Regions from separate parts of the Lysinibacillus sp. FSL H8-0500 genome, predicted to be linked through region 3. Evidence: a T-box and tRNA genes for the amino acid it is inferred to sense, from the RefSeq annotation. Region 3 holds a T-box; the other regions hold tRNA genes.
What was found. A T-box is a leader RNA that pairs with one kind of tRNA and senses whether it is charged. The one in region 3 lies ahead of argS (arginine--tRNA ligase), so its partner is inferred to be a tRNA-Arg.
Positions count from the first base shown of each region.

Region 1: it encodes a tRNA-Arg, which carries the amino acid that the T-box ahead of argS (arginine--tRNA ligase) is inferred to sense. The anticodon was not compared.
Region 2: it encodes a tRNA-Arg, which carries the amino acid that the T-box ahead of argS (arginine--tRNA ligase) is inferred to sense. The anticodon was not compared.

Region 1 is NZ_CP150292.1:149,942-153,207, forward strand. Features, by position in the region: rRNA gene MHB44_RS00720 (23S ribosomal RNA) at 1-723, shown strand, start outside; rRNA gene rrf (5S ribosomal RNA) at 835-950, shown strand; tRNA gene MHB44_RS00730 (tRNA-Val) at 961-1,036, shown strand; tRNA gene MHB44_RS00735 (tRNA-Thr) at 1,040-1,115, shown strand; tRNA gene MHB44_RS00740 (tRNA-Lys) at 1,122-1,197, shown strand; tRNA gene MHB44_RS00745 (tRNA-Leu) at 1,215-1,299, shown strand; tRNA gene MHB44_RS00750 (tRNA-Gly) at 1,335-1,409, shown strand; tRNA gene MHB44_RS00755 (tRNA-Leu) at 1,415-1,503, shown strand; tRNA gene MHB44_RS00760 (tRNA-Arg) at 1,512-1,588, shown strand; tRNA gene MHB44_RS00765 (tRNA-Pro) at 1,598-1,674, shown strand; tRNA gene MHB44_RS00770 (tRNA-Ala) at 1,690-1,765, shown strand; rRNA gene MHB44_RS00775 (16S ribosomal RNA) at 1,911-3,266, shown strand, end outside.
Region 2 is NZ_CP150292.1:4,302,422-4,305,687, reverse strand. Features, by position in the region: gene MHB44_RS20690 (Tex family protein) at 1-797, shown strand, start outside; gene MHB44_RS20685 (SprT family protein) at 865-1,326, shown strand; tRNA gene MHB44_RS20680 (tRNA-Asn) at 1,414-1,490, shown strand; tRNA gene MHB44_RS20675 (tRNA-Glu) at 1,492-1,563, shown strand; tRNA gene MHB44_RS20670 (tRNA-Asp) at 1,597-1,672, shown strand; tRNA gene MHB44_RS20665 (tRNA-Gln) at 1,678-1,752, shown strand; tRNA gene MHB44_RS20660 (tRNA-Lys) at 1,768-1,840, shown strand; tRNA gene MHB44_RS20655 (tRNA-Leu) at 1,907-1,992, shown strand; tRNA gene MHB44_RS20650 (tRNA-Arg) at 2,011-2,087, shown strand; tRNA gene MHB44_RS20645 (tRNA-Gly) at 2,106-2,179, shown strand; rRNA gene MHB44_RS20640 (16S ribosomal RNA) at 2,379-3,266, shown strand, end outside.
Region 3 is NZ_CP150292.1:2,404,089-2,407,354, forward strand. Features, by position in the region: gene argS (arginine--tRNA ligase) at 1-1,475, opposite strand, end outside; T-box leader at 1,520-1,739, opposite strand; gene MHB44_RS11465 (FAD-dependent oxidoreductase) at 1,815-3,266, opposite strand, start outside.

The sequences.
Region 1 (3,266 bases), 2.3 Mb from region 3:
CCCTGGTTGTATTGAAATTCTAACCCATGCCCCTAAGCGGGGCAGGAGACAGTGTCAGGCGGACAGTTTGACTGGGGCGGTCGCCTCCTAAAAGGTAACGGAGGCGCCCAAAGGTTCCCTCAGAATGGTTGGAAATCATTCGTAGAGTGTAAAGGCACAAGGGAGCTTGACTGCGAGACCTACAAGTCGAGCAGGGTCGAAAGACGGGCTTAGTGATCCGGTGGTTCCGCATGGAAGGGCCATCGCTCAACGGATAAAAGCTACCCCGGGGATAACAGGCTTATCTCCCCCAAGAGTCCACATCGACGGGGAGGTTTGGCACCTCGATGTCGGCTCATCGCATCCTGGGGCTGTAGTCGGTCCCAAGGGTTGGGCTGTTCGCCCATTAAAGCGGTACGCGAGCTGGGTTCAGAACGTCGTGAGACAGTTCGGTCCCTATCCGTCGTGGGCGTAGGAAATTTGAGAGGAGCTGTCCTTAGTACGAGAGGACCGGGATGGACACACCGCTGGTGTACCAGTTGTCTTGCCAAAGGCATCGCTGGGTAGCTATGTGTGGACGGGATAAGTGCTGAAAGCATCTAAGCATGAAGCCCCCCTCAAGATGAGATTTCCCATTACGCAAGTAAGTAAGATCCCTCAAAGACGATGAGGTAGATAGGTTCGAGGTGGAAGTGTGGCGACACATGGAGCTGACGAATACTAATCGATCGAGGACTTAACCAAAATATTTGTTACAGTCAATGCACCGTTTATCCAGTTTTGAAAGAATAAAATATTATAATATACTTGTAATTTTTATAAAATATGTTATAATAAGTATTGTCTTTCAAATAGTCTAGTGATAATGGCAAAGAGGTCACACCCGTTTCCATACCGAACACGGAAGTTAAGTTCTTTAGCGCCGATGGTAGTTGGGGGCTTCCCCCTGTGAGAGTAGGACGTCGCTAGGCATATTACCCAGGAGGATTAGCTCAGCTGGGAGAGCATCTGCCTTACAAGCAGAGGGTCGGCGGTTCGAGCCCGTCATCCTCCACCATATGCCGGTTTAGCTCAGCAGGTAGAGCAACTGACTTGTAATCAGTAGGTCGTGGGTTCGATTCCTATAGCCGGCACCATTTTCCGAGCCATTAGCTCAGTTGGTAGAGCATCTGACTTTTAATCAGAGGGTCGAAGGTTCGAGTCCTTCATGGCTCACCATTTTGAAATAATAATAAGCGGGTGTGGCGGAATTGGCAGACGCACTAGACTTAGGATCTAGCGCCGCAAGGCGTGGGGGTTCGACTCCCTTCACCCGCACCATTATTTTCATTGCCAGATAAAAAACGTATGCACATGCGGAAGTAGTTCAGTGGTAGAACACCACCTTGCCAAGGTGGGGGTCGCGAGTTCGAACCTCGTCTTCCGCTCCAAATGTGCCGGGGTGGCGGAACTGGCAGACGCACAGGACTTAAAATCCTGCGGTAGGTGACTACCGTACCGGTTCGATTCCGGTCCTCGGCACCATTTTAAATGCGCCCGTAGCTCAATTGGATAGAGCGTCTGACTACGGATCAGAAGGTTATGGGTTCGACTCCTGTCGGGCGCGCCAAAAGAACAACGGGAAGTAGCTCAGCTTGGTAGAGCACTTGGTTTGGGACCAAGGGGTCGCAGGTTCGAATCCTGTCTTCCCGACCATTTCCTAAAAATTATGGGGCCTTAGCTCAGCTGGGAGAGCGCCTGCCTTGCACGCAGGAGGTCAGCGGTTCGATCCCGCTAGGCTCCACCAATTCAATTACATGAACCTTGAAAACTGAACAAGCAAAACGTAATCAATCAAGTTTTAAGTAGCTAGCTTCGGCTAGTGAACAAAACAAAAATTTTGGACATCAAAATTGATGCCAGCAAAACAATTTGAGCAAATCAAATTTCTTTTTATGGAGAGTTTGATCCTGGCTCAGGACGAACGCTGGCGGCGTGCCTAATACATGCAAGTCGAGCGAACAGAGAAGGAGCTTGCTCCTTCAACGTTAGCGGCGGACGGGTGAGTAACACGTGGGCAACCTACCCTATAGTTTGGGATAACTCCGGGAAACCGGGGCTAATACCGAATAATCTCTTATGCTTCATGGTAAAAGACTAAAAGACGGTTTCGGCTGTCGCTATAGGATGGGCCCGCGGCGCATTAGCTAGTTGGTGAGGTAATGGCTCACCAAGGCGACGATGCGTAGCCGACCTGAGAGGGTGATCGGCCACACTGGGACTGAGACACGGCCCAGACTCCTACGGGAGGCAGCAGTAGGGAATCTTCCACAATGGGCGAAAGCCTGATGGAGCAACGCCGCGTGAGTGAAGAAGGTTTTCGGATCGTAAAACTCTGTTGTAAGGGAAGAACAAGTACAGTAGTAACTGGCTGTACCTTGACGGTACCTTATTAGAAAGCCACGGCTAACTACGTGCCAGCAGCCGCGGTAATACGTAGGTGGCAAGCGTTGTCCGGAATTATTGGGCGTAAAGCGCGCGCAGGCGGTCCTTTAAGTCTGATGTGAAAGCCCACGGCTCAACCGTGGAGGGTCATTGGAAACTGGGGGACTTGAGTGCAGAAGAGGAAAGTGGAATTCCAAGTGTAGCGGTGAAATGCGTAGAGATTTGGAGGAACACCAGTGGCGAAGGCGACTTTCTGGTCTGTAACTGACGCTGAGGCGCGAAAGCGTGGGGAGCAAACAGGATTAGATACCCTGGTAGTCCACGCCGTAAACGATGAGTGCTAAGTGTTAGGGGGTTTCCGCCCCTTAGTGCTGCAGCTAACGCATTAAGCACTCCGCCTGGGGAGTACGGTCGCAAGACTGAAACTCAAAGGAATTGACGGGGGCCCGCACAAGCGGTGGAGCATGTGGTTTAATTCGAAGCAACGCGAAGAACCTTACCAGGTCTTGACATCCCGTTGACCACTGTAGAGATATAGTTTCCCCTTCGGGGGCAACGGTGACAGGTGGTGCATGGTTGTCGTCAGCTCGTGTCGTGAGATGTTGGGTTAAGTCCCGCAACGAGCGCAACCCTTGATCTTAGTTGCCATCATTTAGTTGGGCACTCTAAGGTGACTGCCGGTGACAAACCGGAGGAAGGTGGGGATGACGTCAAATCATCATGCCCCTTATGACCTGGGCTACACACGTGCTACAATGGACGATACAAACGGTTGCCAACTCGCGAGAGGGAGCTAATCCGATAAAGTCGTTCTCAGTTCGGATTGTAGGCTGCAACTCGCCTACATGAAGCCGGAATCGCTA
Region 2 (3,266 bases), 1.9 Mb from region 3:
TAGGTCAGTATCAACATGATGTTTCTCAGAAAAAATTAAATGAATCATTAACATTTATTGTAGAAACAGCAGTTAACCAGGTAGGCGTAGATGTAAATACAGCTTCTTCGTCACTTTTACAATATGTTTCGGGCTTATCCAAAACAGTTGCGGAAAATATAGTTAAGGTACGAGAAGAACATGGTCAATTTACTACACGTGCACAATTAAAGAAAATTCCAAGGCTTGGTGCTAAAACCTATGAGCAAGCGATTGGATTTTTACGCGTTCCAGAGGCTAAAAATCCATTTGACGCTACTGGTATTCATCCAGAGAGCTACAAGATAGCTGAACAAATATTAGCAGAGGCACAAATTGATAAAAAAGAACTTGGCACATCTAAGGCGGAAGAAGCTATTGCAGCTTTAGAGATTCAAAAGCTAAGTGATGTACTTGAAATCGGCGTTGTAACGATTCAAGATATTGTGGAAACATTAATGAAGCCAAGTCGTGACCCACGTGATGCCTTCCCACAGCCATTGCTTAAAACGGACGTATTAAAAATGGAAGATTTGAAAGTTGGTATGGAATTGCAGGGAACGGTGAGAAACGTTGTAGACTTCGGGGCATTTGTTGATATTGGTGTGAAGCAAGATGGACTAGTGCATATTTCTAAATTACAAAATAGACGCATTAAGCATCCATTGGAAGTTGTTGCTTTAGGCGATATCGTAACTGTTTGGGTAGAGCAAATAGATATTAATAAAGGACGTATTTCTTTAACAATGCTTCCACCTAAAAATCAAACCTTAGATTGAGTAATAAATTTTTACCACACTGTCTATACTGTGCAGTGTGGTATTCTTGTTGTTAGAGGTGATTACTGTGAACAATGAGGAACTACAGCAACTTGTTTGTCAATTATCTGTGGAAAGCTTTCATAAACCATTTGCCCACCAAGCTTATTTTAACGACAGACTACGTTCAACAGGTGGACGCTACCTGTTACAATCACATAATATCGAAATTAATCCAAAGTCTTACGAGCAATATGGCCTTGCAGAAGTTAAAGGAATTGTTCTACATGAACTATGCCATTATCATCTACATATTGAAGGGAAGGGTTACAAACATCGAGATAAAGATTTTAAAGAGTTATTAAAAAAGGTAAATGCGCCTCGTTTTTGCTCGGCTTTACAATCGCCCAAAGCTACAACACAACAATCACGTCGCTCCTACACATATATTTGCGTCAATTGCCAACAACTATATAGAAGAAAGATAAAAATGAATATTGAAAAATACTGCTGTAGTAAGTGTTTAGGTAGATTAAAACAGTTAGAATAAAAAAAATGTAAAAAAGGTTGACGTTTGATTGTGTTGTCCTTATAATAGTAAAAGTCGATAAGATGACGACAACATAATATAAATTATTCCGAAGTAGCTCAGTTGGTAGTAGCACCTGACTGTTAATCAGGTTGTCGCAGGTTCGAGTCCTGCCTTCGGAGCCATGGCCCCTTGGTCAAGTGGTTAAGACACCGCCCTTTCACGGCGGTAACACGGGTTCGAATCCCGTAGGGGTCATTTCATCATAATTTTAATGAATAGTATAATAAAGGTCCCGTGGTGTAGCGGTTAACATGCCTGCCTGTCACGCAGGAGATCGCCGGTTCGATCCCGGTCGGGACCGCCACTTATTGGGGTATAGCCAAGCGGTAAGGCAACGGATTTTGATTCCGTCATGCCTAGGTTCGAATCCTAGTACCCCAGCCATTCATTTCTTAATTCGAGCCATTAGCTCAGTTGGTAGAGCATCTGACTTTTAATCAGAGGGTCGAAGGTTCGAGTCCTTCATGGCTCATCTCTTTAAGAAAAAGAGTTGACTTTTTGAATTATCGTAGTATAATGAGAAAGTTACTAATCGAATGCGGTCGTGGCGGAACGGCAGACGCGCTAGGTTGAGGGCCTAGTGGGGGCAACCCCGTGGAGGTTCAAGTCCTCTCGGCCGCACCAAGTCAATTAATTTCATAAGCGCCCGTAGCTCAATTGGATAGAGCGTCTGACTACGGATCAGAAGGTTGTGGGTTCGACTCCTGCCGGGCGCGCCATTTTTTAAAAATTTATATGCGGGTGTAGTTTAATGGTAAAACCTCAGCCTTCCAAGCTGATGTCGTGAGTTCGATTCTCATCACCCGCTCCAAAAAAACGTTGACAACCGATTGGTTGCATGATAGAATAAAATAGTTGTCTGAGCGGATAACGTCATGAACCTTGAAAACTGAACAAGCAAAACGTAATCAATCAAGTTTTAAGTAGCTAGCTCCAGCTAGTGAACAAAACAAAAATTTTGGACATCAAAATTGATGCCAGCAAAACAATTTGAGCAAGTCAAATTTCTTTTTATGGAGAGTTTGATCCTGGCTCAGGACGAACGCTGGCGGCGTGCCTAATACATGCAAGTCGAGCGAACAGAGAAGGAGCTTGCTCCTTCGACGTTAGCGGCGGACGGGTGAGTAACACGTGGGCAACCTACCCTATAGTTTGGGATAACTCCGGGAAACCGGGGCTAATACCGAATCATCTCTTATGCTTCATGGTAAAAGACTAAAAGACGGTTTCGGCTGTCGCTATAGGATGGGCCCGCGGCGCATTAGCTAGTTGGTGAGGTAATGGCTCACCAAGGCGACGATGCGTAGCCGACCTGAGAGGGTGATCGGCCACACTGGGACTGAGACACGGCCCAGACTCCTACGGGAGGCAGCAGTAGGGAATCTTCCACAATGGGCGAAAGCCTGATGGAGCAACGCCGCGTGAGTGAAGAAGGTTTTCGGATCGTAAAACTCTGTTGTAAGGGAAGAACAAGTACAGTAGTAACTGGCTGTACCTTGACGGTACCTTATTAGAAAGCCACGGCTAACTACGTGCCAGCAGCCGCGGTAATACGTAGGTGGCAAGCGTTGTCCGGAATTATTGGGCGTAAAGCGCGCGCAGGCGGTCCTTTAAGTCTGATGTGAAAGCCCACGGCTCAACCGTGGAGGGTCATTGGAAACTGGGGGACTTGAGTGCAGAAGAGGAAAGTGGAATTCCAAGTGTAGCGGTGAAATGCGTAGAGATTTGGAGGAACACCAGTGGCGAAGGCGACTTTCTGGTCTGTAACTGACGCTGAGGCGCGAAAGCGTGGGGAGCAAACAGGATTAGATACCCTGGTAGTCCACGCCGTAAACGATGAGTGCTAAGTGTTAGGGGGTTTCCGCCCCTTAGTGCTGCAGCTAACGCATTAAGCACTC
Region 3 (3,266 bases):
GCCATGCCTACCGTTTTGGGAAACTGTTCTAATAATAAGATAATCGGCCAAGCCTGCTCTCCTAATGGTGTGATCGTCATATCTTGAGTTGGTGCATTTGCTTTATCTAAAATGGAACAAATACGCGCATACGTATACTGCACATATGGTCCTGTTTCCCCTTCAAAATTCATCATTTGCTCAATTGAAAATTCAATATCGTTTAGGCGATGGTATTTTAAATCATTAAAAATTACTGCTCCAACGCCCACTTGCTGTGCTACTCGTTCTTTATTTGGAAGATGAGGATTTTTCTCCTCAATATTACGCTGTGCTGTCGCTATAGCCTCTGCTAGCACATCTGCTAATAACACCACCTTGCCTTTACGAGTCGACATTTTTTTGCCACCTTTAAGCATCATGCCAAATGGGACATGCTGCAGATTTTTTGCCCAAGGATAGCCCATTTTTTCGATGACCTGAAAAAGTTGTTTAAAATGGAGGGATTGCTCATTACCAACGACATAGAACATCTTTTCGGGCTGGTAGTGCTGTTGGCGATACAGGGCGGCTGCTAAATCACGCGTTGCATAAAGTGTGGCCCCATCCGTTTTCGTTATTAAACATGGAGGCATCTCCCCCATCTCCACAACATACGCTCCGTCTGATTCCACGAGGAGCCCTTTGTCTGTTAGCTCTGTCACAACCGGTGTCATTTTGTCATTGTAAAAAGCTTCACCTGTAAAGGCATCAAAATCAATTCCTAACAGCTCATATATTGTTTGAAACTCTACTAATGACACATCTCGGAACCATTGCCACAACGCCAGTGCCTCTGCATCACCGTCCTCCAATGCTTTAAAGGCGGCACGAGCCTGTTCATTGAGCGTTGGGTCTTGCTCTGCCTCTTCATGAAATTTCACATAAATCTTTAATAGCTCCTCAATCGGTGACGCTGAAATGGCCTGTTCATTACCCCAAAGCTGGTAGGCTACAATCAGCTTCCCAAACTGTGTACCCCAATCCCCTAAATGATTGATACGTATGGCCTGATATCCATTTTTCACTGCTATATACGCTAAGGCATTACCGATGACCGTTGAACGTAAATGTCCCATCGAGAAAGGCTTGGCGATATTAGGAGAGGAAAAATCCAAGACGACTGCTTCCATCTTTGTTGGCATAGTGCCATATTGTTGCTTGTCGCGCAGAATCTTGCTTAACACCTGTTGCGTCACCTTTTCTTGAGCTAGAAAAATATTGACATAGCCTCCAACAGCTTGCACACGCTGGATACTGTCATGGTTTAATTGACTTGCTATATGTGCAGCGATACTTTGTGGAGACTTTTTCCACACTTTTGCTAAGGTAAAGCATGGAAAAGCCACGTCCCCTAGCTCCAAGCTTTTTGGTTTTTCTAATAATGACAATATTTCCTCTCCTGTTATTTGTTGATTTAATGCGACTGCTATACTGTCCGCGATTTGTTTATTCATCTTGATTCTCCTCCTGTCCAAATAAAAAAGCCCTCGCCTCTAAAATTAGAGACGAGAGCATGATAATCCCGTGGTACCACTCTAGTTGCCATGTGACATGACCACTTTCCATTGTTAACGAGGTGACGCCCCGCTATTCTCTACTACTTGTTCGAGAATCTTCTCCAAAGTGCGCTTCATTCATGGTCCCTGCATTAGGCTCACACCATCCCTAACTCGCTTGCCAGTCATCCCATCAATTACTCTCTTTTTCATCGAATTTTTCTATGATTTTGACATATATTACAGGACTTTCTTTTTGGCGTCAACCCTTTATCGTTTGGCAAAAAACGCCCCTCATTAAGAGGAACGTTCCTTTTCAACATAGCGAATAGCATCTGCCATAATCGCATACATTTCTTTTAATTTCAGTTTCTTATTGTCCTTGATTTTATCAGCCACTTTTTCTGTTACAATCCCTTTATCGATCAACGTATCCCAACTTGTTGCATCCGATTCACCAATCAGTACATCCGCTAAATATTGTGCCACTTCATCACGTGTGATTGCTTCATCCCCTGTGCTGTACACTTTATTAATCACAATTTCTAGCTGATCACGCATATTGGTAGCATTTTCTGGATAGGCACGTAACATGCCTTCTTTTAATGTTTTCGCAAATTTTAGTTTTGTTGCTTTACTATCTACGTTTAAATCATTATCATAGCCACCTACCACAAGGCCATAATTGATTAATGTTTGAAGAGCCTCATCATACCATTCTCCTTGATATGGATAATCAACAGAAAAGGCATCGACATATGCGCCTTGCTTAGCTAGTTGCTTTCGCAGTGAAGCAATTAGATCTTTGTCCTGGCTCATTTCTCTAAAGCTTATAGTATGCTCAAGGGCTAGAGCTGCTGCTGTGCCTGCCGCTTCCCCTGCCACCATTCCTGTTGGCACAATACGTGCACTTCCTGCTGCCAGTGAAGAATAACCAGCCGAACGTCCAACTACAAGTAAGCCATCAATGTCCTTTGGTACAAGTGAACGGAATGGAAGGGCGTATTGCTTTGGTGCAGCAATAACATAGCCATAATCGTGTGGTGTTTGCGCTTGAACATCGACGGGATAGGATGCAATGCCAATGCTATCCCAATGATCGCTGTTCGTCCAAATATCAGCCATTGGTAATTGATATTCTGCCCAAATATGTCTTGTTTCTCTAACATATAATTCCTCTGGATAGCTCACAACTTCAGCCTGTTCAAACCCTGGGAAGTGTTCCTGTAAATAATGTAAAATATGCTCCGTTTCTTTTTTCCCTACTATAATAGCAGCTTGCTTGGAATGTTCACTCAAGCCATCCACACCAAAAATTTGTAAGGCATTAATAAAATATTCATCATCCACGCGTGCTAAATTCAAGCCTCGTAATCTTACTCCCTCTTGAAGAGGCTTGTATTCATCATGAAGCTTTGTAAAGCCCCACATCACGCTGGCGTTTAAGTTAGCACCACCAAATACATCGGAGTTGGCTGCTGCTTTCACTTGATCCCAATCCACATTTTTTAAATGCAGCATTAACGTTACTGCCATACGCTTATCCTTAATACCAATGTCCTCACCACCAACAAAATAAGGAACACCTGCCATCGTCGCAAAATCAGCATCCTGTGTCGCATCAATAAATGACTTACCTGCTACAACATATGTACCAAATTCATTTTTTAATGTCACAGAGGCTAATTGCTGTTGATTGAGATTCGCCTTGATGACCTCTGTTTGTACGGACAATGTTAAGTTTGGCTC